Regions from separate parts of the Serratia sp. A07 genome, predicted to be linked through region 1. Evidence: riboswitches for the same ligand, from Rfam matches in the RefSeq annotation. Region 1 holds a riboswitch; each other region holds the start of a gene.
The links. A riboswitch is a leader RNA that binds a small molecule or an ion and turns the genes downstream of it on or off. The one in region 1 is predicted to bind thiamine pyrophosphate.
Positions count from the first base shown of each region.

Region 2: linked by a shared signal. The riboswitch ahead of thiB (thiamine ABC transporter substrate binding subunit) and the one ahead of tenA (thiaminase II) in region 1 are both predicted to bind thiamine pyrophosphate.
Region 3: linked by a shared signal. The riboswitch ahead of thiC (phosphomethylpyrimidine synthase ThiC) and the one ahead of tenA (thiaminase II) in region 1 are both predicted to bind thiamine pyrophosphate.
Region 4: linked by a shared signal. The riboswitch ahead of thiM (hydroxyethylthiazole kinase) and the one ahead of tenA (thiaminase II) in region 1 are both predicted to bind thiamine pyrophosphate.

Region 1 is NZ_JBZXDO010000017.1:50,130-57,182, forward strand. Features, by position in the region: gene AC4PR2_RS17085 (ABC transporter substrate-binding protein) at 1-920, opposite strand, end outside; gene AC4PR2_RS17090 (ABC transporter permease) at 956-1,723, opposite strand; gene AC4PR2_RS17095 (ABC transporter ATP-binding protein) at 1,720-2,460, opposite strand; gene tenA (thiaminase II) at 2,457-3,140, opposite strand; TPP riboswitch at 3,203-3,305, opposite strand; gene AC4PR2_RS17105 (LLM class flavin-dependent oxidoreductase) at 3,456-4,478, shown strand; gene AC4PR2_RS17110 (SDR family NAD(P)-dependent oxidoreductase) at 4,492-5,226, shown strand; gene AC4PR2_RS17115 (GlxA family transcriptional regulator) at 5,353-6,327, shown strand; gene gap (type I glyceraldehyde-3-phosphate dehydrogenase) at 6,405-7,053, shown strand, end outside.
Region 2 is NZ_JBZXDO010000004.1:196,043-203,095, forward strand. Features, by position in the region: gene thiP (thiamine/thiamine pyrophosphate ABC transporter permease ThiP) at 1-323, opposite strand, end outside; gene thiB (thiamine ABC transporter substrate binding subunit) at 299-1,285, opposite strand; TPP riboswitch at 1,343-1,461, opposite strand; gene sgrR (HTH-type transcriptional regulator SgrR) at 1,499-3,160, opposite strand; gene sgrT (glucose uptake inhibitor SgrT) at 3,251-3,424, shown strand; gene AC4PR2_RS06355 (MFS transporter) at 3,579-4,775, shown strand; gene AC4PR2_RS06360 (DASS family sodium-coupled anion symporter) at 4,920-6,392, shown strand; gene leuD (3-isopropylmalate dehydratase small subunit) at 6,430-7,032, opposite strand; gene leuC (3-isopropylmalate dehydratase large subunit) at 7,042-7,053, opposite strand, start outside.
Region 3 is NZ_JBZXDO010000040.1:4,001-11,053, forward strand. Features, by position in the region: gene AC4PR2_RS24165 (DUF1481 domain-containing protein) at 1-139, opposite strand, end outside; gene hupA (nucleoid-associated protein HU-alpha) at 176-448, opposite strand; gene AC4PR2_RS24175 (YjaG family protein) at 638-1,228, opposite strand; gene nfi (deoxyribonuclease V) at 1,277-1,963, opposite strand; gene hemE (uroporphyrinogen decarboxylase) at 1,973-3,037, opposite strand; gene nudC (NAD(+) diphosphatase) at 3,076-3,843, opposite strand; gene AC4PR2_RS24195 (Rsd/AlgQ family anti-sigma factor) at 3,945-4,448, shown strand; TPP riboswitch at 4,488-4,612, shown strand; gene thiC (phosphomethylpyrimidine synthase ThiC) at 4,727-6,676, shown strand; gene thiE (thiamine phosphate synthase) at 6,669-7,053, shown strand, end outside.
Region 4 is NZ_JBZXDO010000011.1:67,155-74,207, forward strand. Features, by position in the region: gene gutQ (arabinose-5-phosphate isomerase GutQ) at 1-678, shown strand, start outside; gene AC4PR2_RS13560 (inhibitor of vertebrate lysozyme family protein) at 718-1,176, opposite strand; gene thiD (bifunctional hydroxymethylpyrimidine kinase/phosphomethylpyrimidine kinase) at 1,261-2,061, opposite strand; gene thiM (hydroxyethylthiazole kinase) at 2,061-2,852, opposite strand; TPP riboswitch at 2,888-2,984, opposite strand; gene AC4PR2_RS13575 (GNAT family N-acetyltransferase) at 3,127-3,552, shown strand; gene AC4PR2_RS13580 (methyltransferase) at 3,654-4,334, shown strand; gene AC4PR2_RS13585 (MFS transporter) at 4,311-5,540, opposite strand; gene AC4PR2_RS13590 (winged helix-turn-helix transcriptional regulator) at 5,636-6,085, shown strand; gene AC4PR2_RS13595 (DUF1158 family protein) at 6,092-6,310, opposite strand; gene AC4PR2_RS13600 (putative T6SS immunity periplasmic lipoprotein) at 6,398-6,778, opposite strand; gene rluF (23S rRNA pseudouridine(2604) synthase RluF) at 6,989-7,053, shown strand, end outside.

The DNA of each region.
Region 1 (7,053 bases):
GCGTACTGTTCCACCGGCGTGATTTTCTTGATCAGCTTGTTGTCGAACAGGAACTGTTCGTAAGCCTGGTAGCGTGCCCGATCCAGCTTGGCCGGATCGCGGGCGAACAGCGGCAGGCTGGCTTGCCACGCCTGTTTGTTCAGCTCGGTATTCAGCTCCGGGTGCGCCTTGGCGAACGCCAGCCAGGTGTCCTGCGGGTGCGCATGCAGGTAGTCGCTGCCTTGCTTCAACGCGGCGAGGAACTTGCGGATTTTCGGCTCGTTCACCGCATCGCGGTGGGCGACGATGATCAGCTCGTCGTAGGCCGGCACGCCGTAATCTTCGACGTTGAACACCACCGGCGTCTTGCCCTGCAGCTTCAGCTCCAGCGCTTCGATGTTGCGGTAGCCGCCGATCACCGCATCGACCTGGCCCGCCAGCAGGGCGCTGGTCAGCTGGAAGTTGACGTTGATGAGCTTGATGTCCTGCGGCCTGAGGTGCTCGTGTTCGACCATGGTGGCCAGCGTCGCCTGTTCTATGCCGCTGACCGAGTAACCCACCGTTTTGCCCTTGAGATCCGCCGGCGACGTAATGTTTTTATCCAGCGCGATCACCGTATTCAGCGGCGTGTTGATCAGCGTGCCGACGCGCATCAGCGGCAGGCCCTGATCGGCGAAGAAATGCAGCTGCGGCTGATAGGTGATGGCGAGGTCGGCCTGTTTGGCGGCCACCAGCCGCGGCGGCAGCGCCGGATCGGACGGCGGCACGATCTTGACGTCCAGCCCTTCGGCCTTGAAGGCACCGATCTGCTCGGCCACCATAATCGGCGCGTGATCGGGGTTGATATACCAGTCGAGCACCAGCGTCAGCTTTTCGGCCGCGCCGGCCTGGCCGGTGATGGCGGCGCCGAGCAGCAGCCCGCAAACGGGTTGTTTGATCATGGTCGTTCCTTTATCCCTGGTTATGGTTGCAATCATCAGTCGTTTTCCGGCGCCCAGGCGATCAGGCGCCGCAGCAGCGCATCCACCGCAGCCCACAGCAGCACGGTCATCAGCACCAAAATAAACAGCGCGGCGAAGCAGACGTCGGTCTGCATGCGCGCGTTGGCGTTCAGCATCACGTAGCCCAGCCCTTCGGCCGAGCCGACCCATTCGCCGATGATGGCGCCGATCGGCGCGACGGCGGCGGCCATGCGCAGGCCGGAGCCGAAGGCCGGCAGCGCCGCCATCAGCCGTACGTGCCGCAGCTGCGCCCAGCGCGAAGCGCGCATCGTGCGCGCCAGATCGAGATAGTCGTTGTTGACCCGGCGCAGCCCGTCGAAAAAGGCCGACACCACCGGGAAGAAAATGACCAGCACCGCCATCGCCACCTTGGCGCTCATGCCGAAGCCGAACCACAGCACCAGCAGCGGCGCCAGGGCGAACACCGGTATCGCCTGGCTGGTAAGCACCAGCGGCATCAGCCAGCGTTGCAGGCGCGGCGAGAAGATCATGCACAGCGCCAGCGCCGCGCCGAGCAGCACGCCCAGCGCCAGCCCGCTGACGATCTCCGAAGCGGTGACCAGCGTGTGCCAGGCGAGGTAGCCGCGCCCGTCCCACAGCGCCTGCGCCACCGCGCTCGGCGTGGGTAGCAGAAAGGCCGGAATGCCGCTTTGCGCCGCCAGCCACCACAGCAGCAGCAGGCCGGCAAACACCGTCAGCCCACGCCGCAGGCGGGTAAGCCCACGCTCTTTGGCAATATTCATTGCGCGGCCCTCACCAGCTGTTGCAGCAGTTCGGCCTGGCTTTTCAGCAGGTCGGCGTCATCCGGCGCGCGCGGCGGTTGCCCGCTGATGCGGTGGCTATCGTCGAGGCCCAGCGGCCAGGGCGACAGCACCAGCAGGCGGTGGCTCAGGCGGCAGGCCTCCATCGGATCGTGGGTGATCAGCAGCACGGTGTTTTGCGCCAGCAGTTCGGCGGCCAGGCTCTGGATCTCGGCGCGGGTAATGGCGTCCAGCGCGGAAAAGGGTTCGTCCATCAGCACGATCGGCTGGCGTTCGTAGAGCGGGCGGGCGATGGCGGCACGCTGGCGCATGCCGCCGGACAGCGCGGCGGGCAGGCTGCGGCCATGCGCGGCCAGGCCCACGCGCTCCAGCAGGTGCGCCGCCCACGCCCGGTCCGGCGTTTCGCCGCGCAGCCGCGAGCCGAGGGCGACGTTCTCCTCGACGGTCAGCCACGGGTAGAGCAGGTCTTTTTGCCCCATGTAGGCGATGCGCCCGGCGATCGGCAAACCGTCGCTGCCGGTCACCGTACCCGAACTGGCCTGCGCCAGGCCGGCGATGATCTTCAGCAGGCTGGTTTTGCCGGCGCCGCTGGCGCCGAGCAGGGCGACGAAGCTGCCACCGGCGATGTCGAAGCTCAGCCGGTCGAAGACGATTTGCTGACCGAAACGCAGGCTGAGATCCCGCACCTGGATGCCGGGCGGGAGAAGCGGGGAGGTCATGAGGCGTTCAGCCCCATCTGCCAAAATGCCGATTCCAGCTGGGTGGCGGTGGTGAAAATCTGCGCCAGCTCGGTGAGGCGGCCCTGTGCGCCGCGCTGGTGGCCGACGGTTTCCAGCAGCTCGATGGCGGCACGTACGCCGGCCAGATAGCCCTCGTCGCCGTAGTTGCGGATCCAGGAGGCGTAAGGATTGCCCTCCATTTTGGTGGCGGGGTCGTGCAGCAGCCGCAGGCCGATTTCGGCATAGCCGGCCACGCAGGGCAGCAGGCCGGCCAGCAGGTCGAGGGCGTCGCCGGCATGGCCGATATCCAGCACGTAACGGGTGTAGTTCATGGTCTCCGCCGCTTCCGGCTGGGCGGCGATCTGCGCTTCGCTCAGCCCCCATTCGGCGCAATAGGCCACGTGCAGCGGCAGTTCGGCGACGATGCCGTTGAGCGACGCCGTGGCGGCGCGCATTTCCGGCAGGGTGCGTAGCTTGCTGACCAGCAGCGCGTAGGCGCGGGCGAAGTGCAGCAGGAACAGGTAGTCCTGGGTCAGGTAGCGGCGAAAAGCGCGTTCGGGCAAGGTGCCGGCGGCCAGCTGCTGCAGAAACGGGTGATCGACGTAATCTTGCCAGTGGCTGCCGGCATGTTGGCGCAGCCGGCCGTAAAGGCCGCTTTCGAACAGGGTGGTGATGGACATGGGACCTCCTTGAGTCAGTGGAGATCCGGGCACGCTGGGGTATGAACAGGCAACGGGTGAGAGCGTTGTTGCCTAACCGTCCCTTCGCTGGCATGACCCAGATCAGGTTCAAAGGGTTCGGCTTGCGCCATCTCAGCCCGTAACAGGACACCCCTCGGAGCTGCTTGTTATACGACATTTGTTTTTTGATTACAATCGCCGGGCGGCGCGGCGGCAATCGGTTCGTTTAGTGCGATCGGGGGCGATTTTGCTGGCGCAGAGCGCGCGATTTTTGTCACTGTAGGCCGATGATTTTGCCTTTGAGGACGATTCCCGATGAAAAAGATTGGGTTTCTCTCGTTTGGCCACTGGTCGCCTTCCGCCCAGTCCGGCACCCGTTCCGCGGCGGATGCGCTGCTGCAGTCCATCGATCTGGCGGTTGCCGCCGAAGATCTGGGGGCGGACGGCGCCTATTTTCGCGTACACCACTTTGCACGCCAGCTGGGGTCGCCGTTCCCGCTGCTGGCCGCCATCGGCGCCAAAACCCAACGCATCGAGATCGGCACCGGCGTGATCGACATGCGTTATGAAAACCCGCTGTACATGGTGGAAGACGCCGGCGCGGCGGATCTGATCGCCGGCGGGCGGCTGCAGCTCGGCATCAGCCGCGGCTCGCCGGAGCAGGTGATCGACGGCTGGCGCTATTTCGGCTATGCCCCGGCCGACGGCGAGACCGACGCGGACATGGCCCGTCGCCATACCGAAGTGTTCCTGGAAGCGCTGCGCGGCGAAGGGTTCGCCGAGCCCAATCCACAGCCAATGTTCCCGAATCCGCCCGGGCTGCTGCGGCCGGAGCCGTTTTCCGCCGGGCTGCGCGATCGCATCTGGTGGGGCGCCGGTTCGAACGCCACCGCCGTTTGGGCGGCGAAGCTCGGCATGCACCTGCAAAGCTCGACGCTCAAGAACGACGAGACCGGCGAACCCTTCCACATCCAGCAGGCCAAGCAGATCCGCGCCTACCGCGCCGCCTGGCAAGAGGCCGGCCACGCGCATGAGCCGCGGGTTTCCGTGAGCCGCAGCATCTTCGCGCTGGTGGATCAGCGGGATCGCAACTACTTCGGCGGCGGTGGCAAGGAGGGCGATCAGCTCGGATATATCGACGCGCAGACCCGGGCGATCTTCGGCCGCAGCTATGCCGCCGAGCCGGACGTGTTGATCGAGCAGCTGGCGCAGGACGAGGCCATCGCCGAAGCGGATACGCTGCTGCTGACCGTGCCTAACCAGCTGGGCGTGGATTACAACGCCCACGTGATCGAATCGATTTTAACCCATGTCGCGCCGGCGCTCGGCTGGCGCTAAACGGAGGAGTGACATGTCACGCATTTTCATTACCGGTTCGGTAGACGGGCTGGGCCGCGCCGCCGCGCAAACGCTGTTGGACGAAGGGCATCAGGTGATTTTGCATGCGCGTGAGCCCGGCCGTTTGGACGCGGTGCGGGATCTGCTGGATCGCGGTGCGCAGGCGGCGATCGGCGATCTGTCCGATGTGCAGCAGATCCGGCAGCTTGCCGAGCAGGTCAATCGCCTCGGCCGCCCGGACGCGGTGATCCACAACGCCGGTATGTTTACCGGGCCGCAGGTGATGCCGGTGAACGTGATTGCGCCTTACCTGCTGACGGCCCTGATCGAACGCCCCAAGCGCATCGTCTACCTGAGCAGCAGCATGCACTTTGACGGCGTGCCGGAACTGAACGGCGTAGACTGGCTCGGCGGCGCTGCGGGCTCCTATTCGGACAGCAAGCTGTTCGTCACCGCGCTGGCCGCCGCCGTGGCGCGCCTGTGGCCTGACGTGATCAGCAGCGCGGTCGATCCCGGCTGGGTGCCGACCAAAATGGGCGGCGCGGATGCGCCCGACGATCTGGCGCTGGGGCATGTGACGCAGGCGTGGTTGGTGACCAGCGATGAGCCGCAGGCCCTGGCGTCCGGCGGCTATTGGCACCATCAGCAACGGTTCGATCCCCACGCGGCGGTGCACGACGAGGCGTTTCAAACGGCGCTGCTGGCGCAGTTGGCGCGCGCCGGTGGGGTGAGCCTGCCGCAGGCTTGAGGGCTGTGCTTTTTTGGCCCGCCGGCGCTTGCCGGCGGGCTTTTTTATGCCCGCAGGGTGAATCGGCGAGGCTTTTCTTATACAGTGGCTGTCTGACCTGTTTTGCTCGTTCTTCTTATTATCGCCATGCATACATTCCTGATTATCGTCCCTGAAGGGGGCATGCTGTTCGAAGCGGCGGGCATCGCCGATATCCTGATGCAGGCTAACCGTCTGAGCCCTGCCGAAGCGCCGCTGTATCAGATCGCGGTCGCCACCACGCAATCCCATCGGGTGGTACACGGCCTGTCCGGGCTGAGCCTGTTGGCCGACCATCGCCTGGCGGATCTCGATCCGGCCCTGCCGCGCGATACCGTCATTGTTGCCGGCAAGGGGGCGACCGAAGAAGAGGGCGCCCTGGTGGCGGATTGGCTGCGCCGCGCGGCGCCACAGGCGCGCCGTATCGCTTCCGTTTGCGGCGGGGCTCTGCTGCTGGCCGAGGCCGGATTGCTGGACGGGCGGCGGGCGACCACTCACTGGCGGCTGGCGGAAACGCTGCAGGCGCGCTTCCCGCGGGTGCAGGTCGAGAACGGCCCGATCTACGTGCAGGACGGTCCGATTTGGACCTCCGGCGGCGTCAGCTCCGGCTTCGACCTGACGTTGGCGCTGGTGGAGGACGACTACGGCTTCGTGCAGGCGCGCGAAGTGGCGCAGGATCTGGTGATGTTTCTGCGTCGCCCCGGCGGGCAGGCGCAGTTCAGCCGCTACCCGCTCAACCAGGCCAAATCGCCGGGCCCGATCCGCGACCTGCAGTCCTGGATCCTGGAAAACCTCGCCGACGATCTCAGCGTCGATCGGTTGGCCGAACGCGTGGCGATGAGCCCGCGCAACTTTACCCGGGTGTTCACCCGCGAGACGGGCATTTCTCCCGCCAAATTCGTCGAAGAAGGGCGGTTGCATACCGCCAGGCAGCGCCTCGAGCAGAGTGCGGAGGGCATCGAACAGATAGCGCTGGCCACCGGTTTCGGCAACGGCCTTAACCTGCGGCGGGTGTTTGAGCGCAAACTGCAGCTGACCCCGAGCGAATACCGCGAACGCTTCCACGCGCGCAATTTGGCGTAAATTGATCGGTAAACGTCATTTACGCCGCCTCGTGGCAGGGCTAGATTTGAGGCAAAGCCCAAAACGAGGAGAGCATCATGGTGAAAGTAGGCATTAACGGCTTCGGCAGGATCGGGCGCAACGTGCTGCGCGCGGCGCTGGGGCGCAGCGATTTTGAAGTGGTGGCGATCAACGATCTGACGGACAGCAAGACGCTGGCGCATCTGCTGAAATACGACACGCTTTCCGGCACGCTGGCGGCCAGGGTGGAAGCCGGCGACAACCAGCTGCTGCTGGACGGCCGGCCGATTCAGGTGTTTTCGCAGCGCGATCCCGCCGAGATCCCGTGGAGCAGCGTGGGCGTGGACGTGGTGATCGAAGCGACGGGCTTCTTTACCGAGAAAGCCAAGGCGGAAGTGCACATCACGCACGGCGGCGCCAAGCGGGTGATTATCTCGGCGCCGGCCAAGAACGACGACATCACCATCGTCATGGGGGTTAACGACCAGCTCTACGATCCGGCGCTGCATAAAGTGGTCAGCAACGGCAGCTGCACCACCAACGGGCTGGCACCCGCCGCGCAGGTGCTGCATCAGGCCTTCGGCATCGAATACGGGCTGATGAACACCACCCACGCCTATACCAACAGCCAGGCGCTGCACGATCAGCCGGAAAAAGATCTGCGCGGCGCGCGGGCGGCGGCAGAGTCTATCGTGCCTTACTCCAGCGGCGCGGCCAAGGCGCTCG
Region 2 (7,053 bases), on a different contig from region 1:
ACCGCCACCAGCACCGGCAGCACCAGCGTCATGGCGCACAGCCGCAGCAGCAGCTGCCGGCCGGGGAAGCGGCGGCGATAGAGCGCGCGCGCCAGCAGAACGGCGGGCAGCACCGAAATCAGCGCCGACAGCAGCGCCTGCCAAAAGGTGAAGCGCACCACGTGCCACAGGTAGCTGTCCTGCCACAGGCCGCGCCAGTCGCTGTCCGGCGCGTGACGCCACAGCGAGCCCATCGCCAGCGCGGCGACCAGCAGGATCACGCCGGCGGCCAGCAGCCCCGGCCAGAGCCAGCGGGGGATCAGCGGCTGACGGCGGTTTGCCATGCCCGGATCCAACCGCCGCGTTGTTTGGCCACCTCTTCGGCGCTGTATTGCAACGCGGTATGCGGCACGTTCATCTGCTCAAAGCCGACGGGCAGTGGGGTGTTGATCACCGGGTACATCCAGTTGCCGGTCGGGATGGTGTTCTGGAAGGCCGGCGTCACCATGAACTGCATGAAGCGCTCCGCCAGCTCAGGCTGTTTGGCGGCCTTCAGCTTGCCCGCCACTTCCACCTGCAGGTAGTGCCCTTCGCTGAACGTGGCGGCGGCGTAGATATCTTTTTTCTCTTCGATCAGGTGATAGGCGGGAGAGGTGGTGTAGCTGAGCACCAGATCGCCTTCGCCTTTCAGGAACAGGCCGTAGGCTTCGCTCCAGCCTTTGGTGACGGTGACGGTCTTCTTCGCCAACTGCTGCCAGGCGGCCGGCGCCTTGTCGCCATACACTTTTTGCATCCACAGCAGCAGGCCGAGGCCCGGCGTGCTGGTGCGCGGATCTTCGTAGATCACTTTCCAGTTGCGATCGCTGCTGACCAGCTCCTGCAGGCTTTTTGGCGGGTTCTTCAGTTTTTCTTTGTTGTAGACGAAGGCGAAGTACCCGTAGTCGTAAGGCACGAAAGTCGCGTCCTGCCAGCCGCCCGGCACCGTCAGTTTGGCGGTGTCGACGCCGCTCGGCGCGAACAGGCCGGTTTGCTGCGCCGCCTGCAACAGGTTGTTGTCCAACCCCAGCACCACGTCGGCGGCGCTGTTCTTGCCTTCCATACGCAGGCGGTTCAGCAGCGAGACGCCGTCTTCCAGCGCGACGAACTTCAGTTCACAGTCGCACTCGGCTTCGAAGGCTTTTTTTACCGCCGGGCCTGGGCCCCAGTCGGCGGCGAAGGAATCGTAGGTGTAAACCGTCAGCGTCGGCTTGGCGAACACCGGCGCGGCACACAGCAGCAATAAGCAGGGCAGATATGTTTTGACCACGTTGCACTCCTGAAAAATAAGGGGGCAAGGGCATCTGAGGGGGCGAGGCGGCGTCGCCGGTTCGCTGGGCTCAAATCCCTCCGCCGGTATTGACCGGATCAGGTTCGACGGGTGTGCTCTCAGCGGAAAATCGGGCTTATCACGCGGCCCGACTTACCGCACCCCGTTGAGACGGCGCTATTGTAAAGATTAACCGACCCGGGCGAAAGGCGCTTATGCCTCCGGCGGGGCAAACCAGGCGGACTTGAAGTCGAACCAGCCGAGGGTGTTCATCCGCACGCCGCGCATGCTGCGCTGGCCGTGCAGCTGCAGCCAGTGGTGGAACAGCGGATGCAGCTGGTGGTTGCTGACCAGACGCTGGCAGAACTCGGCCAGCGGCAAGCGGTTGGCGCGCCACAGCGCCGCGTCCTGCGCCAGATCTTCGTTCATGCAATGCTGCATCAGCGGCAGTTCGTACAGCGTGGCGAACAGCGAAAACTCCAGCGGCAGATAGAAGTTGGCGCTGCCGAGCCACAGATCGCTGCGCGCGTCGCCCTGGTGCCAGGTGGCGTAATCCACGCTTTGCACGATCAGGCGGATGCCGTGCTGCGCCAGCAGCGGTTCGATCGCCTGGCGAATGGCGTGAAACTCCGAATGTTCATTGAAGTGGGTCATCGTCAGTTCGGTCAGGCCCGCGGGCTTGGGCTGCTGCGCCAGCGTGCGGTTGTGGTGCCAGCGCGGCAGCAGGCCGTACGCCGGCGACCAATAGCGCTGGTAGAGCGGCCCGGCGTGGCTCAGCAGCGAAATGGGGTTGATCAATTCGCACAGCCAACTGCGAATGGCGGGGTCGGCGGCCAGCGGAGAACGCTGATCGAACAGCAGGAAATAGCAACCCTCTTCCAGCCGGCTTTCCAGCTCGCTGTTGCCGGTTTCATCGCCCTGCAGCTGCACGCCGGAGTGCACCAGCTCTTCGGAAAACTCCGGCAGCACCCAGATGTTCACCTCGTCGATCAGCGCCCGGTAGCCAAAATAGTCGTCGAAGGCGTGGATCTTCATCTGGCTGGGATGGTTGCGCACCATGCGGTAGGGGCCGGTGCCGACCGGATGGCGGGCGAAATCCGGCAGTTCACGCCATTCGCGCGGCAGGATCATGGCCTGCACGCTGCCCAGCAGCCAGGGCAGCCAGTGGTCGGGGCTGCGCAGCTGCACGTCGATAACGAACGGCGTCGGCGAGGTGACGCTCTCGATGTGCGAGAACAGCGGTTGCGAGGTCAGTCGCGAAAGGGAAGTGATGACGTCCGCCATCTCCAGCTCGCGGCCATGATGAAAATGGATCGCCGGGCGCAGGTAAAACCGCCAGTGCAGCGGCGTCAGCGCCTGCCAATGGTGAGACAGATCGGACTCCAGTTCCCCGTTTTCCTCATTTATGCGCGTCAGGCCGTTGAAGATCTGGCGCGCCAAATGGGTCTCCGAACGCCGCAGCGCCGAGCCGGGCAGCAGGTTGTACAGCTGCCGGTAGTAGAGCACCCGCAGGATGTGTTTCCCCTGGCGGAAGCTGCGCCCCAGCTGCGACAGCAGCATCTGGCGCACCACGTTTTTGTCGCCCACCAGCTGCACCAACTGATCGATGCGGTCCTGTTCCAGCAGCTCCTCGGCCCGCTGTTGCTGCAGCGCCAGGCCGGTGTAGTGGAAGGTTAACCGCGAACGCTTGCCGCGCCCCGACTCCGCCTGCCAGGTGAGCCAACCCTCCCGCTGCATGGCGCTCAGCAGGGAGCGCACGTGGCGCCGCGAACAGCTCAGCACCTCCGCCAGCGCCTGCAGTGTGGTGTCGGTCGTTTCACCGTGGCAACGTTGCCACAGACGGATGAACTGCTGCTGCAATCGGGACGTAGACATAAAAGAGGAACGCTCCTGCCTCAACTCGTCAATTTTTCTTTCCCTATATTACGCCGATAATTTTCATCAATGAAAGGGGAGGGCGTAATCATGAAAGCTTTCTTATCCAGACAGTTCTATCAACGCTATTTCAGCGCAGTGCGCCGCCAGCGCGCCGACTGGCTGAGCGTGGTGCCCGAACAGGCGCGGCTGGCGATGCTGGCGCACCTGACCCAGTGGGATATCAAAGAGATGACCGATAAGCAGTATCGCGAGCACCTGTAAGGGCGGCGGCAACCAATTTCTGAGTAATGGTGCTGTTTCACCAGCCAGTGGGGCGACCCACTGGTTTTTTTATGCGTGGTCATGGCGATATGCTTGCATTTTTCTCGCCGTGACCTAAGGTTCATTCTTCTGCTTTAAGGTCAGGGAAGACGATATGCAACGCCTGAGCCGGTTGTCACTGCGCATCAACCCCATCTTTGCCGCATTCCTGCTGATCGCTTTTCTCTCCGGCATCGCCGGCGCGTTGCTGACGCCGACGCTCAGCCTGTTTTTGACCACCGAGGTCAAGGTGCGGCCGCTGTGGGTCGGCCTGTTTTACACCGCTAACGCCGTGGCCGGCATCGTGGTCAGCTTCCTGCTGGCCAAACGTTCTGACACCCGCGGCGACCGGCGCAGGCTGATCCTGCTGTGCTGCCTGATGGCGGTCGGCAACTGCCTGCTGTTCGCCTTTAACCGCGATTACCTGACGCTGATCACCGCCGGGGTGTTGATGGCGGCGATCGCCAACACCGCCATGCCGCAGATCTTCGCCCTGGCGCGGGAATACGCCGACAGCGAGGCGCGTGAAGTGGTGATGTTCAGCTCGGTGATGCGCGCCCAGCTTTCGCTGGCCTGGGTGATCGGCCCGCCGCTGTCGTTTGCGTTGGCGCTGAACTACGGCTTTACCGTGATGTTCCTGATCGCCGCCGCCACCTTCGCGGTCTGCGTGCTGCTGGTCGGATTCATGCTGCCTTCGGTGCCGCGCGCGGCGGATGGCGAAGGGTTGCGGGAAGGCGCTTCCGCGCCGATTGCGCCCGCCAGCGCCTGGCGCAATCGAGACGTGCGCTGGCTATTCATTGCCTCAATGCTGATGTGGACCTGCAACACCCTGTACATCATCGACATGCCACTGTATATCACCGCCGATCTCGGCCTGCCGGAAGGGCTGGCCGGGGTGCTGATGGGCACCGCCGCCGGGCTGGAGATCCCGGCAATGCTGCTGGCCGGTTATTACGTCAAACGCTTCGGCAAGCGCAACATGATGCTGCTGGCGGTGGCGGCGGGCGTGCTGTTTTATCTCGGGCTGATAGTGCTGGCGGCCAAGCCGGCCCTGATCGCGCTGCAGCTGCTCAACGCGGTGTTTATCGGCATCGTCGCCGGTATCGGCATGCTCTATTTTCAAGATTTGATGCCGGGCCGACCGGGCGCCGCCACCACGCTGTTCACCAACAGTATCTCGACCGGGGTGATCCTGGCCGGGGTGCTGCAGGGGGCGCTGGTGGAGAACTTCGGTCATGGCTCGGTGTATTGGATGGCGGCGCTGTTGGCGCTGGCGGCGCTCTGGATGAGCGCCAAAGTGCGTGAAGTGTGAGGTCAAACGGCGGCATTCTTGATGCAAGTCATTGAGAAGGCTGAAACGGACGCCCAAGCTGAAGGCATATGGAGCGCGATCGTTGCGCCCACGCCCGTCTCGCTATTGAGACGCCGCCTTGTTGTTTAGAACAGTGGGAACGTTATGGATAAACTCACACCGCTCAAACCGCTTCCTTCCCTGTGCGCCCTCGCCGCCACGCTGATTATCTGGTTCCTCATTCCCGTGCCGGAGGGCGTTGCACCCAACGCCTGGCAGCTGCTGGCGCTGTTTATCGGCACCATCATCGCCATCATCGGCAAGGCGATGCCGATCGGCGCGGTCTCGGTGATCGCCATCGCCCTGGTGGCGGTGACCGGCGTCACCAACCCCGGCAAGCCGGGCGCCGCGCTGGACGACGCGCTCAGCGGCTTTTCCAACCAGCTGATCTGGCTGATCGGTTTTTCGATCATGATCTCCCTCAGCCTGAACAAAACCGGGCTGGGCGCGCGCATTGGCTACTACTTCATTTCGCTGTTTGGCAAAAAAACGCTGGGTATCGCCTATGCGCTGACGCTGGCGGAAACCACGCTGGCGCCGGTGACGCCGAGCAACACCGCACGCGGCGGGGGGATCATTCACCCGATCATGAAGTCGATCGCTGACAGCTTCGGTTCCAAACCCGAGCTCAATACCTCCGGTAAAATCGGTCGCTATCTGTCGCTGGTGAACTACAACATCAACCCGGTCACTTCGGCGATGTTTATCACCGCCACCGCGCCTAACCCGCTGATCGTCAGCCTGATTGCCAAAGGCACCCACGGCAGCTTCGAACTGTCCTGGTCGATGTGGGCAGTCGCCGCGCTGGTGCCGGGGCTGTGCTCGCTGATCGTGATGCCGTTGGTCATCTATCTGCTGTATCCGCCGGAGGTCAAAAGTACCCCGGACGCGCCGCGCTTCGCGCGCGAAAAACTGCAGGCGCTGGGGCCGGTGACGCTGCCGGAGAAAATCACCCTCGGGGTGTTCGCGCTGCTGCTGGTGCTGTGGGCCGGCATCCCGGCGATGATCTTCGGCCCGGCGCTGGCGGTCAATCCCACCACCGCGGCGCTGATCGGCCTGGCGGTGCTGTTGGCCACCGGCGTGCTGAGCTGGGAGGATGTGCTCAAGCATAAAGGTGCCTGGGACACCGTGGTGTGGTTCTCGGCGCTGGTGATGATGGCCAGCTTCCTCGGCAAGCTGGGGCTGATCGGCTGGCTGTCGCAAACCGTGGGCAACGGCATCGACCATATGGGCATGAGCTGGGTGGGCGGCACGATCTTGCTGACTCTCATCTATTTGTATTCTCACTATTTCTTCGCCAGCACCACCGCGCACGTGACGGCGATGTTCGCCGCCTTCTTCGCCGCCGGCATCGCGCTCGGCGCGCCACCGGCGCTGCTGGGCCTGATCCTGGCGTTCTCTTCCTCGCTGATGATGTCGCTGACGCATTACGGCACCGGCACCGCGCCGATCATCTTCGGCTCCGGCTACGTGACGCTGGGGGAATGGTGGAAAGTGGGGCTGGTGATGAGCGTGGTTAACCTGCTGATTTGGATGCTGATCGGTGGGGCGTGGTGGAAGCTGCTGGGCTACTGGTGAGGAAAAAATTCACCCGCCGGGCGGCGGGTGAAGGGGATTAATTCAGAAACGCCGGCTGCTGCGCTTCGTAGCGGGAGATGTCCGCTTCGTGCTGCAGCGTCAGGCCGATGCTGTCCAGCCCGTTGATCATGCAGTGGCGGCGGAAGCTGTCGATTTCGAACGGATAGCTTTTTCCGCCGGCGTTGACCGTCTGGTTCTCCAGATCCACCACGAACTCCGTCCCTTCGTTGGCGCCGACCAGGTTGAACAGCTCATCCACCTGCTGCTCGCTCAGCGTCACCGGCAACAGCTGGTTATTGAACGAGTTGCCGTAGAAAATATCGGCGAAGCTCGGCGCGATCACCACTTTGAACCCGTAATCGGTCAGCGCCCAGGGCGCGTGTTCGCGCGAGGAACCGCAGCCGAAGTTCTCGCGCGCCAGCAGGATGCTCGCGCCTTTATAGCGCGGTTTATTCAGCACGAACTCCGGGTTCGGCTGTTGGCCGGCGTCGTCGAGGAAGCGCCAATCGTTGAACAGGTGCTGGCCGAAGCCGGTACGGGTCACCTTCTGCAAAAACTGCTTGGGAATAATGGCGTCGGTGTCGACGTTGGCCGCATCCAAAGGCACCACTAAGCCGGTATGTTGAGTAAATTTAGCCACGTTAGCCCCTTAGTGAATATC
Region 3 (7,053 bases), on a different contig from region 1:
ACAGGCGTATCACGCCCTGATCGGCCACGAAGCCGCTGGCGGTAAAGCTGGGAATATCGGAATGGGAACTGCAAGCGCTCAGGCCGACGGCGATGCCAACGGCCATGAGCGCCCGACGAGTAAACAAAAGGGGCGCCATCGCCCCTCTGTTTAATCTTTTCACCGAGGCGCGGTCTTATTTAACAGCGTCTTTCAGTGCTTTGCCAGAAACGAACGCAGGCACGTTGGCTGCTGCGATTTTGATTTCTTTGCCAGTCTGCGGGTTGCGGCCAGTGCGCTCGCTACGATGGTTTACTTTGAAAGTACCGAAGCCAACCAATTGTACTGCATCACCTTCTTTCAGAGACTCAGTAATAGCAGCCAGGGTGGATTCCAGAGCCAGTTTAGCTTGTGCTTTGGAAAGGTCAGCCTTGTCCGCGATTACATCAATCAGTTGAGTCTTGTTCATAAGTTATCCTTACAGTGTGTTTATCGTTTGCAAAGCATCGAGTGCGACGGATATGCCGATTGACAGCACTCTCCTGCATACACGCACCGATAGCCACTTTTTTTACGCCCCCCAAATGTAGACCAGACAGGGTGCGGATGTGAAGCCTTAAGGCATGACAAATCAGGCGTTAAATCACGTTTTGTTGCCTTATTGCGCTAAATTTATCCCGATGTTGCTGACACCCGCCTCTCGCAGGTCGGATCGCAGCCCCTTGATCAGGTCTATATCGCGCTCTTCACAGGCGTCCAACAGGCGGAAAATTTCCCATTGAATGTCCCATTCTTCCTCTACCGCAGGCAAACTTTCCAACTCTTCGTCGGTCATTTCCTTACCGGCTTGGGTCATTTCCAACATCGCCACGGTGCGAATCGATGTTTCGCTGATGGCGATGGCGTGCTCCAGCGTCTCCCCGCCGAGCCGCGAATGGATCAGTTCCCCTAATGCGATACAGGCATCAATTGCCGGGTAAACGCCGTAAAGATCGTAATCTTCCGCCGACGGAATCGCCTCTTCCAACTTCTCGAGCTGGCTGTCGAAGTTGACCTTGGCATCCTTCACTACCAGCGTTTCCCACACCAAATCCAGAATGCGGCGATAAACCGCCGGATCGCCGAACTCGGTCTGTTTGCAGAACATCTGGTAATTCGGGTACATACGCTCGCACAAACTGGCCATAAAGGTCAAATGTTGCCAGGCCTCGAGCCGTTCCAGGCGTAAATGAATCGGGTTACGTAGCATGCTTTACTCTCTTACGCGTTATCTGCGGCGCAGTGTACCCGAAATCGCTCATGGCGACACCTCCGGATGCTGCTGCAACCACCGCTGAAACGCCGGACGACGCGATGCGATGGCGTCGGCCCAACGGGTCGGCTCCGGTAAACGGTAGCCCGCCATACAGCGTTGCACCCACGCCAGCGCGCTGTCGGCGCCCACGCGATGCCCGGTAGAGATGAACAGCGGGTTGCAACGCGCCTTGCTGCGCCACACCCAGCCCAGCTGTTCACCCTTATCTTCCAACGGCGCCAGCGCGCCGACGGCGGCGTCCAGCGGCGCAAATTTGCCGCACAGGCGCTTCTTGGCCACGCCGATGGTCGGCACATCGACCAGCAGACCGAAATGGCTGGCGACGCCGAGACGCCGCGGATGCGAAATGCCATGCCCATCGACGAAGATCAGCCCCGGTTTCTGCTGCAGCTGCCCCCAGGCGGCCAACAGCGCCGGATATTCGCGAAACGACAGGAAGCCCGGGATGTAGGGCATGACGGTGGCGATGCGCGCCACCTGATACTCCACCAGCTCCAGCGACGGATAGCGCAGGATGGCGATGGCGGCGCGTGTCACCGCCCCTTCTTGTTCGAAGCCCACGTCGGCGCCGGCGATGAAGGCCGGCGGTTCGGCCGGCAGATCGTCGTAGCGAATGACTTCAGCCGCGCGCCGCAGCTGTTCGGCGCGCAGGGCCGCCATATCGGTCACATCGGATCCTTAACGGTGGTATTTCGCCGAGTGCGCGTGTACCGCCTCGACGAAGGCGCCGGCGTGCTCCGGCGGCACATCCTGATGGATGCCGTGGCCCAGGTTGAACACATGGCCGTTGCCGTGGCCGAAACCGGCCAGAATGGTCTCCACTTCTTCCGCGATGCGCGCCGGGGAGGCATACAGCATCGACGGATCCATATTGCCCTGCAGCGCCACTTTGTCGCCCACGCGCCGACGCGCGTCGGCGATGTCGGTGGTCCAATCCAGCCCCAGCGCATCGCAGCCGGTGGCGGCCATCGCCTCCAGCCACTGCCCGCCGCCTTTGGTGAACAGCGTCACCGGCACGCGGCGACCGTCGTTTTCACGCAGCAGCCCGTCGACGATCTTGTGCATGTAGTGCAAAGAGAACTCGCGATAATCGCGCCCGGTCAGTACGCCGCCCCAGGTGTCGAACACCATCACCGACTGCGCGCCGGCTCTAATCTGGGCATTGAGGTACAGGATCACGCTGTCCGCCAGCTTGTCCAGCAACAGGTGCAGCGTGGCCGGTTCGGCATACATCATCTTCTTCAACTTGGTGAAGGCTTTGCTGCTGCCGCCTTCGACCATATAAGTCGCCAGCGTCCACGGGCTGCCGGAGAAGCCGATCAGCGGCACTTCGCCCTTCAGCTCGCGGCGAATGGTGCGCACCGCGTTCATCACATAGCCCAACTCCACTTCAGGATCGAACACCGGCAGCTTGTCGACGTCGGCGCGGCAGGTCACGGGGGAGCTGAAACGCGGGCCTTCGCCGGCTTCAAAGTACAGGCCGAGCCCCATGGCGTCGGGAATGGTGAGAATGTCGGAGAACAGGATGGCGGCGTCCAGCGCATAGCGGCGCAGCGGCTGCAGCGTGACCTCGCAGGCCAGCTCCGCGTTCTTGCACAGCGACATGAAATCACCGGCCTGGGCGCGGGTCGCCTTGTACTCCGGTAAATAACGACCGGCCTGACGCATCATCCATACGGGGGTCACATCCACCGGCTGGCGCAACAGCGCGCGCAGGTAGCGATCGTTCTTCAACTCAGTCATTTATGGGGCTCCCTTAATAATCTGCCGGCCATTGTACATTATTCTGCCCGGCACAGCGCCACGGTGTCCTCAATCAACCGGCGCGCCACAGTACCGGGTGGCGGCAACAGCGGCAGCTGGTCGTAGCGATACCAGCCGGCGTTGAGCAGCTCCTTGGGATCGTGGCGAATGTCACCCTGATGGTAATCGGCCATAAAGGCCATCATCAGCGAGTGTGGGAACGGCCACGGTTGTGAAGTGACGTAGCGCAGGTTCTTGATTTCAATATTGCTCTCTTCCATCACTTCGCGCGCCACCGCCTGCTCCAGCGTTTCGCCCACTTCGACGAAGCCGGCCAGCACCGTGTGGATACCACCGCGATGACGCACGTGTTGCGCCAGCAGGATCTGATCGTCGCGCCGAATGGCGACGATCACGCAGGGTGCAATCTGCGGGTAGTACCGCTCTTTGCAGTGGCCGCACAGACAGGCGCTTTCGGTGCGGCTGAGGTGCATTTCATGGCCGCAATAGCCGCAGTAGCGATGAGAGCGGTAGAAATCCGCCAGCTGCACGCCGCGCCCGGCAAGCTGGAACAGACCGCGATCCTGATCCAACAGCTGACGCACCGATCCCATCTCCCGCGGCATCGCCTGGCGCACCAGCCAGACCGGCGCGCCCTCCCATTCACCGATGGTGCGCGCCATGTGGCCCCGCAGCCCAAGAGCGGCGGCCGTCCCCGACGGCAATTCACCGTTCGGTAACCAAAGTTTGCTTTCATGGCTGACGATCCACCAGCCGTTTTCATTGCCCGTTAATGCAAGTTCCATATCGTTGTTGCACAACCTCAGCTTCACTGGCACTCTACAAATCGGCTTTGTTACATTTTAATAACTTACCGGTTACTTTTATTACTTACACGGAGTCAAACATGCTCAACCGTTTGGAAAGGCTGACTCAGCGCGTTGGCGGTAGTAATGAATTAGTTGATCAATGGCTTCAGGCCCGCAAACAGTTGCTGGTTGCCTACTGCACGCTGGTAGGCCTCAAACCGAATAAAGAAAAGCATACGCCGCTGAATGAAAAAGCGCTGGAGAACTTTTGCCACAACCTGGTGGATTATCTCTCCGCAGGGCATTTTCATATCTATGACAGAATTATCAAACAAGTGGAAGGCGCAGCCAGTCCGAAAATGTCGCTGGCGGTGAACATCTACCCCAAGCTGTGGGCCAATACCGAACAGATCATGGCGTTCCACGATCGCTATACCGAAGTGGATATCGATCAGGAGGTTTGTCTGGAATTCCACCAGGCCCTGTCGGATATCGGCGAAACGCTGGCGGCGCGCTTTGCGCTGGAAGATAAGCTGATCCAGCTGGAAGCGGAGGCCGCGCAGCAACCGCTGCCGGACCCGACGCTGGATCCCGCGCGTTAAAATTTTATAGTTTTTTTTCTTATCCCTCCTATACTGGGGGGCATCTTGTCGGAGTGCCTAGCGCCTGATTTGTTCATCGAATCAGCCAGGCTGAGACCGTTAATTCGGGATCCGCGGAACCTGATCGGGTTAATACCCGCGAAGGGAACAAGAGTAATCTATCGCCACAGGCACGGCCTTCCCCTTGCGGGCGCCCTGCCTTATCGGCCACCATCATTACTCCCTCCGAGCTCCAGACAAGCAACTTTCCCAACCCAACACACTGGTAGGAACTTGCTATGTCTAACGTTAATCCACCGCGCGCCCGTAAAGCGCAACGCGAAGCCGCCCAGCAGTTTATCGACACCCTGCAAGGCATGGCTTTCCCGAACTCACGCCGCATCTATCTCCAGGGCTCGCGCAGCGATATCCAGGTGCCGATGCGCGAAATTCAGCTCAGCCCGACCCTGCTCGGCGGCAGCAAAGACCACCCACAGTATGAACCCAACGAGGCGATCCCGGTGTATGACACCGCCGGCCCCTACGGCGATCCGCAGGCCGAGCTCGACGTGCACGCTGGCCTGGCCAAGCTGCGCGCCGGCTGGATCGACGCGCGCGGCGATACCGCCACCCTGAGCGGTGCCAGTTCCGGCTTTACCCAACAGCGGCTGGCGGACGAGGGGCTGGATCACCTGCGCTTCGAACATCTGCCGCTGCCGCGCAGGGCGCTGCCGGGCAAGTGCGTGACTCAGCTGCACTATGCCCGCGCCGGTATCGTCACCCCAGAGATGGAGTTCATCGCCATCCGTGAAAACATGGGGCGCGAGCGCATTCGCGGCGAGGTGCTGCGCCACCAGCATCCGGGCCAAAGCTGGGGCGCCAACCTGCCGGACAACATCACGCCGGAGTTCGTGCGTCAGGAAGTGGCCGCCGGCCGCGCCATCATTCCCGCCAACATCAACCATCCGGAGGCGGAGCCGATGATCATCGGCCGCAATTTCCTGGTGAAGGTGAACGCCAATATCGGCAACTCGGCGGTCACGTCGTCGATCGAAGAAGAGGTGGAGAAGCTGGTGTGGTCCACCCGCTGGGGCGCGGACACCGTGATGGATCTCTCTACCGGCCGCTATATTCACGAAACCCGCGAGTGGATCCTGCGCAACAGCCCGGTGCCCATCGGCACCGTGCCGATCTACCAAGCGCTGGAGAAGGTCAACGGCGTGGCGGAAAACCTCACCTGGGCGATGTTCCGCGATACGCTGCTGGAACAGGCGGAGCAAGGGGTCGACTACTTCACCATCCACGCCGGCGTGCTGCTGCGCTACGTGCCGATGACCGCCAAACGCCTGACCGGCATCGTATCGCGCGGTGGCTCAATCATGGCCAAATGGTGTCTGTCGCACCATCAGGAAAACTTCCTCTATCAACATTTCCGTGAAATCTGCGAGATCTGCGCCGCCTACGACGTTTCGCTGTCGCTCGGCGACGGCCTGCGCCCCGGCTCGATTCAGGACGCCAACGACGAAGCCCAGTTCGCCGAGCTGCATACTCTGGGCGAGCTGACCAAAATCGCCTGGGAATACGACGTGCAGGTGATGATCGAAGGCCCGGGTCACGTGCCGATGCAGATGATCCGCCGCAACATGACTGAAGAGCTGGAACACTGCCACGAAGCGCCGTTCTACACCCTCGGCCCGCTGACCACCGATATCGCCCCGGGCTATGACCATTTCACCTCCGGCATCGGCGCGGCAATGATCGGCTGGTTCGGCTGCGCCATGCTGTGTTACGTCACGCCGAAAGAGCACCTCGGCCTGCCGAACAAAGAAGACGTCAAGCAGGGCCTGATCACCTACAAGATCGCCGCTCACGCCGCCGATCTGGCCAAAGGCCATCCGGGCGCGCAGATCCGCGATAACGCCATGTCCAAGGCACGTTTCGAATTCCGCTGGGAAGATCAGTTCAATCTGGCGCTCGATCCGGCCACCGCGCGCGCCTATCACGACGAAACCCTGCCGCAGGAATCCGGCAAGGTCGCCCACTTCTGCTCGATGTGCGGGCCGAAATTCTGCTCGATGAAGATTTCGCAGGAGGTGCGCGACTACGCCGCCGCCCAGGAAGCTGCCAAGCCGATCGAAGTGCAGCTGACCGGCATGGAGAAAATGTCCGCCGAGTTCCGCGCCCGCGGCAGCGAGCTGTATCACAGCGCCGGCGCCGGCACCCTGCAAGAGGAGACAAGCAATGACTGATATCACGACCCCCTTCCCGGCTACGCCCCACAAACTGGGGCTTTACCCGGTCGTCGACAGCGTGGAATGGATCGCTCGTCTGCTGGAGGCCGGCGTCACCACGATCCAGCTGCGCATCAAGGATCTGCCGGATGAGCAGGTCGAAGAGGACATCGCTGCCGCCATCACGCTGGGCCAGCGTTATCAAGCGCGGCTGTTCATCAACGACTATTGGCGGCTGGCGATCAAGCACGGCGCCTACGGCGTACATCTGGGCCAGGAAGATCTCGATACCACCGATCTGGCGGCCATTCACCGCGCCGGGCTGCGGCTGGGCGTGTCCACCCATGACGACGCGGAGCTGGCGCGCGCGCTGGCGGTGAAACCGTCCTACATCG
Region 4 (7,053 bases), on a different contig from region 1:
TCCTACTCCGGCCGCGCCAAAGAGCTGGATCTGATCCTGCCGCTGCTGGCGGAGAACGGCATTCCGGTGATCGCCATCACCGGCGGCAAAGAGTCGCCGCTGGCGCAGGCCGCGGCCTGCGTGCTGGATATCGGCGTCGAGCGCGAAGCCTGCCCGATGGGGCTGGCGCCGACCTCCAGCGCGGTCAACACGCTGATGATGGGCGATGCTCTGGCGATGGCGCTGATGCGCCAGCGCGGTTTCAACGCGGAAGATTTCGCCCGCTCGCACCCTGGCGGCAGCCTGGGGGCTCGCCTGTTGAACCGCGTGCATCACCTGATGCGCACCGGCGATCGCCTGCCGCGCGTGAGCGAAAGCGCCAACGTGATGGAAGCGATGCTGGAGCTGAGCCGCACCGGGCTCGGGTTAGTGGCGGTCTGCGACGCGCAGCAGCGGGTGGTGGGCGTGTTTACCGACGGCGACCTGCGCCGCTGGCTGGTGAAGGGCAACAGCCTGCAGGATCCGCTCAGCCCGGCGATCACCCGCCCCGGCTATCGGCTGCCGGAGCAGTGGCGCGCCGGCGAGGCGCTGGAAGCGCTGCACGAACAGCACATCAGCGCGGCCCCGGTGGTCGATATGGACGGCGTGCTGGTGGGGGCGCTCAACCTGCACGATCTGCATCAGGCCGGCATCGGCTGATCAACGCCGGGGGCGCCATCACCGGCGCCCCCAGTCTGATTATTTCCAATCAGGATTGTTCTCGAACTGCTGCTTCAGCAGCGCCTTCATGTCGTCATTCGGCTTGCCGAGCCACTGGTACTTGGCATACTTCTTCGGATGATCGACGGCTTCCGGCCGATCTTCCACTGCCACCCGCACGCCCCAGGCCTGGGATTTGTCCGCGCTGAACGCCACGATCAAAAAGTTGTTGCCGCAGTCGTGCGGCTTGCACAGGTTGCCGACCAGATACTCTTTGCCCTTCCAGTTCAGATTCTGCGCCGGCGTAGAGGTGCCGACGCCCTTGCGCGCCCAGCCCGGCATCCGCGCCTGGCCTTTCACCATGTTTTGCCAGCTGGCCTGATACCCCGGCTGCTGAATCAAATCCGACGTGGTGACGATCTGCTGGGCAAAGCTGCCCGCGCTGAAGCTGAGCAGTGCGCCGAAGAGGGCGCAACGCAGCGCCTGGTGTCCCGTCATAGTCCTTCTCCCTAGGTTAAATCAGGTTTTGCCCGTCAAACCGGGCCTGAACTAGTCAGACCACGGTTGCGGCAAAAAGTTGACTCACCACCAGGCATGGAAATGATGCACCGGCCCGATGCCGTGCCCCACCTCCAGCGTGTCCGCCTGTTGCAGCGCTTGTTGCAGGTAGTCCTTGGCGGCGGCCACCGTAGCCGCCCAGTCGGCATGGCGCGGGCGCAGCGCCGCCAGCGCGGCCGAGAGCGTGCAACCGGTGCCGTGGGTGTGGCGGGTGGCGACGCGCGGCGCGGTAAAGCGCTGCTCGCCTTCAGCGGTAAACAGCCAGTCCGGGCTCTCGCTTTCGCTCAGGTGGCCGCCCTTCATCAGCACCGCCCGGCAACCCATCGCCAGCAGCGCCCGCCCCTGCTCGCGCATCTGCGCTTCATCTTCCGCCGGCGCGCACGCCAGCAGCGCCGCCGCTTCCGGCAGGTTCGGCGTAATGATCGACACCAGCGGCAACAGCTCGCGCCGAATAGACGCCACCGCCTCCGGCGCCAGCAACGGATCGCCGCTTTTCGCCAGCATCACGGTGTCCAGTACCACGAACTCCGGCCGGTAATGGCGCAGCCGTTCGGCCACCGCCTGCACGATGTCGGCGTTGGCCAGCATGCCGATCTTGACGCTGTCGATACGCACGTCGCTGAACACCGAGTCCAACTGCGCGGCGACGAACGCCGGATCGATGTAATACACCGACTGCACGCCGCGGGTATTCTGCGCCACCAGCGCGGTGATCACCGAGGCGCCGTAGGCGCCAAGCGCCGAGAAAGCCTTCAAATCGGCCTGAATGCCGGCGCCGCCGCTGGGATCGGTGCCGGCGATGGTCAGGGCGTTAATACGTTTCATCACAGATCCTCCCCGCGCAGCTGATACAGGGCGTCGAGGAACGCCGGCGTAAAACTGCCCGGCCCGCCGGCCTGCCTGGCCGCGAGGCCGCCGCAGTGGGACATCACCCGGCAGGCGGTCGCCACGTTGTCCAGGCGATCGCCCGGCAGGGCGCAAAACGCCGCCACGACCGCCGACAGCGCGCAGCCGGTGCCCACCACCCGCGTCATCAGCGGGGAACCGCCTTCGATCGCCCAATCGCGTTGGCCGTCGGTGACGTAATCCACCGCGCCGGTGACCGCCACCACCGCGCCGCTGCGCTGCGCCAGCTCACGCGCGGCGGGCAAGGCCGCCAGCGAATCGTCGCCGCTGTCAACCCCGCGGCCGCTGGCCAGCAACCCGCTGAGCGCCATGATTTCCAAGGCGTTGCCGCGTATCGCCGCCGGTTTCTCGTCCAGCAGCTGTTTAGCAAAGGCGGTGCGGTAGGAGAGCGCGCCGACCGCCACCGGATCCAGCGTCCAGGGCTTGCCGGCCCGATTGGCGGCGGCCACCGCCGCCCGCATCGATTCGGCGCGCAGCGCATTGAGGGTACCGACGTTGATCAGCAGGCCATCGGCCAGCGCGCTGAACTGCGCCGCCTCTTGCGGCTCCACCACCATCGCCGGGGAGGCGCCGAGCGCCAATAGCACGTTGGCGGTCAGCGATTGCACCACTTCGTTGGTCAGGCAGTGGATCAGCGGAGGCCGCTGTTGGAATTGGGTCAGACAGGCCGCGGCGCGCGCGCCGGGTAGTGCATCAGGTCGAGCGATCATATTCCTCCCAACCGGCGTTCAAGAAGGCGGCGCCGGCTGGGCGGCCGTGACTTCCCTACGCTGGCATTATCCAGATCAGGTAATACGGGTATTTCTCAGCCTTCATGTAGAAGGGCACCCCGAGTCATGAAAATCAATAGGTTGTGATCAACGTTGCGTTAATCCCTGCAGGGGATCATGCCAGCGGCGGCGCGGACAAACAAGCGAATAAATTGGCTCGGCAGGCATACGCCGCGCAATGCGCTATAGTGAGCACAAACCACCGGGAGATGCCATGCAGATAAGACCCTACCAAGAGACCGATCGCCCCTTCCTGCGCACGCTGTACCTGGCGTCGCGCAAGGCGGCGTTCGGCTGGCGCGATACCTCAAACTATCAGTTGGAAGATTTCGACGGAGCGACGCTGGGCGAAGCGATTTGGGTGGCGGAAGACGGCGGCACGCTGCTGGGATTCGTCTCCGTCTACCGCGAAGACAACTTCATTCATAACCTGTATGTCGATCCCCATCAGCCGCCGCGCGGCGTCGGCAGTTCGCTGCTGCAGGCGGCGGAAGCTACCTTCACCGCCACCGGCTCGCTGAAATGCCTGGTGAAGAATGAAAAGGCGCTGGCGTTCTACCGCAAACACGGCTGGCGCATCATCTCTACCGGCAACGACGGCGAAGAAGATTATTACCTGATGCATTCGCCGGCCCGCTAACGCCGCCTTTCCCGTCACAGAACTCATTAATGATAATGGATTTCATTATCATTTAAGCATAACCTTCCTTGTCTCTCTCAATGAACTTGGCAAGGAAGGTTATGCAACACCAAACGGATACACGCTTCCCCGATGCCGCAGCGGCGGACTACGATCGCCGTATTCTGACCCTGGTGCCCGGCTATCAGTTTGCCCAGGCGCTGCTGACGGCGACGCTCGCACAGACGCTGCCGAATGACGCCACGCTGTTGCTGGCCGGCTGCGGCACCGGCAGTGAACTGGAGGCGCTGGCCGCCGCCAACGCCAGCTGGCGTTTCAGCGCCGTGGAACCCTCCGCCGGCATGCTGGCGGCCGCGCGCGCCAAGGCCGAAGCCGCGGGTTACGCACAACGGGTGAGCTTCCAGCCCACCTTGCTGCAACAAGCGCCGCAAACCCGCCACGACGCGGCGGTGTGCTCATTGGTGCTGCACTTTATCGCCGACGATGGCGCCAAACTGGATTTCCTGCAGCAGTTGGCGCAGCGCCTCTCCCCCGCAGCACCGCTGCTGCTGTTCGACTATCAGCCGGAGGGTCTGCCCGTCAGCCACTACCAACATTGGCTGCAAAGCGCCGGGCACTCGGCGGCGCAGGCGCAGGAGGTGATCGAACGCACCCGCCGCAACTGGCACCCGATGGCGGCGGCGCGCAGCCGTCTCCTCCTGGCGGAAAGCGGCTTCACCGCGCCTCAGCAGTTGTGCGGTGCGCTGGGCTTCCAGCTTTCACTGCTCCACCGCCGTCGATGAGGGCGGCATCCCGCGCAGCGTCAGCCGCCAAAACAGCAGCGCGCTCAGGCTCACGCCTGCCCCCAGCCAGCAGACGCCGCTCCAGCCCGCCCAGGCGTACATATGGGTGCCGGCAAAGGCACCCAGCCCGCTGCCGACGGCGTAAAACAGCATGTAGCAGCCCACCAGCCGGCTGTGCGACTGCGGGTGCGCGCTGAAGATCATGCTCTGGTTCAGCACGTGGATCGCCTGGCCCGCCAGATCCAGCAATACGATGCCCGCCACCAGCCAAACCAGGCCGCTGCCGAGCAAACCGAGCGGCAGCCAGGCCAGCGTCAACAGCAGCAGACACACGCCGCTGGCCGCCTGCCCCAGCCCGCGATCCGCCAGATGCCCGGCGCGCACCGCCGCCAGTGCGCCCACCGCGCCGACCAGGCCGAACGCCCCCACCGCGGCATGGGTGAAGTTGAACGGTGCCTGGCTCAGCGGCAACACCAGCGAACTCCAAAAGAGGCTGAAAGCGCCGAACATCAGCAGCGCCAACATGCCGCGAATTTGCAGCGTGCGGTCATGCAGCAACAGGCTCAGCATCGAACGCAGCAGCGCGGGATAGCTCAGCGTACTGGGAGCGGTGCGCGGCGCAGGCAGCAGGCGCGACAAGATCGGCAGCAATACCAGCGTCACCCCGGCAGAGAAGAAATACACCGTGCGCCAGCCGCCGACGTCCGCCAGCGCGCCGGACAGGGTGCGCGCCAGCAGCAATCCCAGCACCACTCCGCCCTGCGCCGCACCAACCACCCGCCCGCGCTCCTGCGGCGCCGCCAGGGCTGCGGCGTAAGCGATCAGCCCCTGCGTCATGGCGGTGCCCAATAAGCCTACCAGCAACATCCCTACCAGCAGCCAGGGCGCGCTGTGCGCCCAGCCCACCAATAGCAGCGCGCCGATCAGCCCCAGCTGTTGCCCCGCCAGCAACCGATGCCGGTTCAACCGATCCCCCAGCGGCACCACCAACAGCAGCGCCAGCGCGCAGCCCAACTGAGTCACGCTGATCACCATGCCGACCGCCGCCAGGCTGATGGAAAAATCATGGGCGATGGCGTCCAGTAGCGGCTGCGCATAGTAAACGTTGGCCACGCTGAAGGCGCTGGCGGCGGCCAACAGCAGCACCAGGGGGGCCGGCAGGCGCCCCAGCATCGCACAGGGGGGATCCAGCAGTTTGTCGCTCATTGCACACCTCAGTCTGGTTTCATTATTAAACCCAATGAACTTTAGGCGTGGAGGTTTTATAATGCAACCAGAATATGCAGCTGGAGATAACCGTCGTGAAACGTAAAAGTCTGGAAGACGCGCCGTGCCCGGTGGCGCGCACGCTGGATGTGATTGGCGACTGGTGGTCGCTGCTGATCGTGCGCGACGCCTTCGACGGCGTCACCCGCTTCAGCGAATTTCAAAAAGGGCTGGGGATGGCGAAGAATATCCTTGCCACCCGCCTGCGCGCTCTGGTGACGCACGGCGTGCTGGAGATCGTGCCCGCCGCAGATGGCAGCGCCTATCAGGAATATGTACTGACCGAGAAAGGCCGCGCGCTGTTTCCGGTGATCGTCGGCCTGCGCCAGTGGGGGGAAGATCATCTGTTCGCCGAGGGAGAAGCGCACTCAACGCTGGTGGAAAGCGACAGCGGCCGCCCCGTCCCGCGCCTGACGCCGATCGGCAGCGCCGGGCAGACGCTCACCCCGCTGAATACCCGGGTGGTGAAGGTGGAGGAACGGTGATGAGAGTTAGTGGCGGTGCCCGCAGCTCACCCGCTGAAAAACCTGGCGGATAAAGAGCCATTCCAGATACCCGGCCAGCAGATAAACCGCGCCAAAAATGAGCGCACCAAACCATTCCGTATCGTTAAAATGGAAAAACTCGCTGGCGTCAATCAGCCAAGCGGTTTGAGCCTGGGTACAGGAAAAAGCTTTATTGTCAGCACAGCCAGCCCAACAACAGCCAATGTGTTAGCGAGCAACAGGGCAAGTTTTTTCATAGCCTTTCATTCTACAACCTAACGCAGTCCAACAAACTAAACCTAAGAACATGTGTTAATGGTTAACCCTCAGGTTGCCCCGTTCGTCGGAGACAACCATGAATGCGGCGGTAATCAAATGCGAACCTTCGGGTGTCTGTATATCGTAGGCGACGGAATAACGCTTCCCTGGCCGAAAAGCATAGTCGAATACCGGCATGCACCTCCCCGGCTCAACGAAGAAAACGTCATTATCGATAGCTTTAATGAGCTTATCGCCTGATTCGCTATAAATCTGAACGAAGCGAATATTATCCCCCGCCTTCATAGAAGAAAGAATGCAGACATGGTTATCTTTGGCAGTGACGACGGCGGGGAAGCGTGGAGTCAGCTTATCGCCAGGCCCCGGACAGCCGACCAGGAGGCAGGCCGTGAATAGAATCACATATTTTTTCATGCTACCCATTCCTTATACGCGGCTCTGTATACCGCAGAGGCTCCCTATCGACTAATGCTCACTCATCGCTGTCTGAATTGTTTTATTATCCTAACCCGCTTAAAAAGAATCTATACCTTAACGTCTAACGTGAATCACGGCCGGAAGCCTTAACGATTCGCTTCGCAGCGTCATTCGGGTAATGTATAGTCCGCGTTTTACGGAGATCCCATGCTGACCAACTCATCCATTCGTCTGAACAAATACATTAGCGAGAGCGGTATCTGCTCACGCCG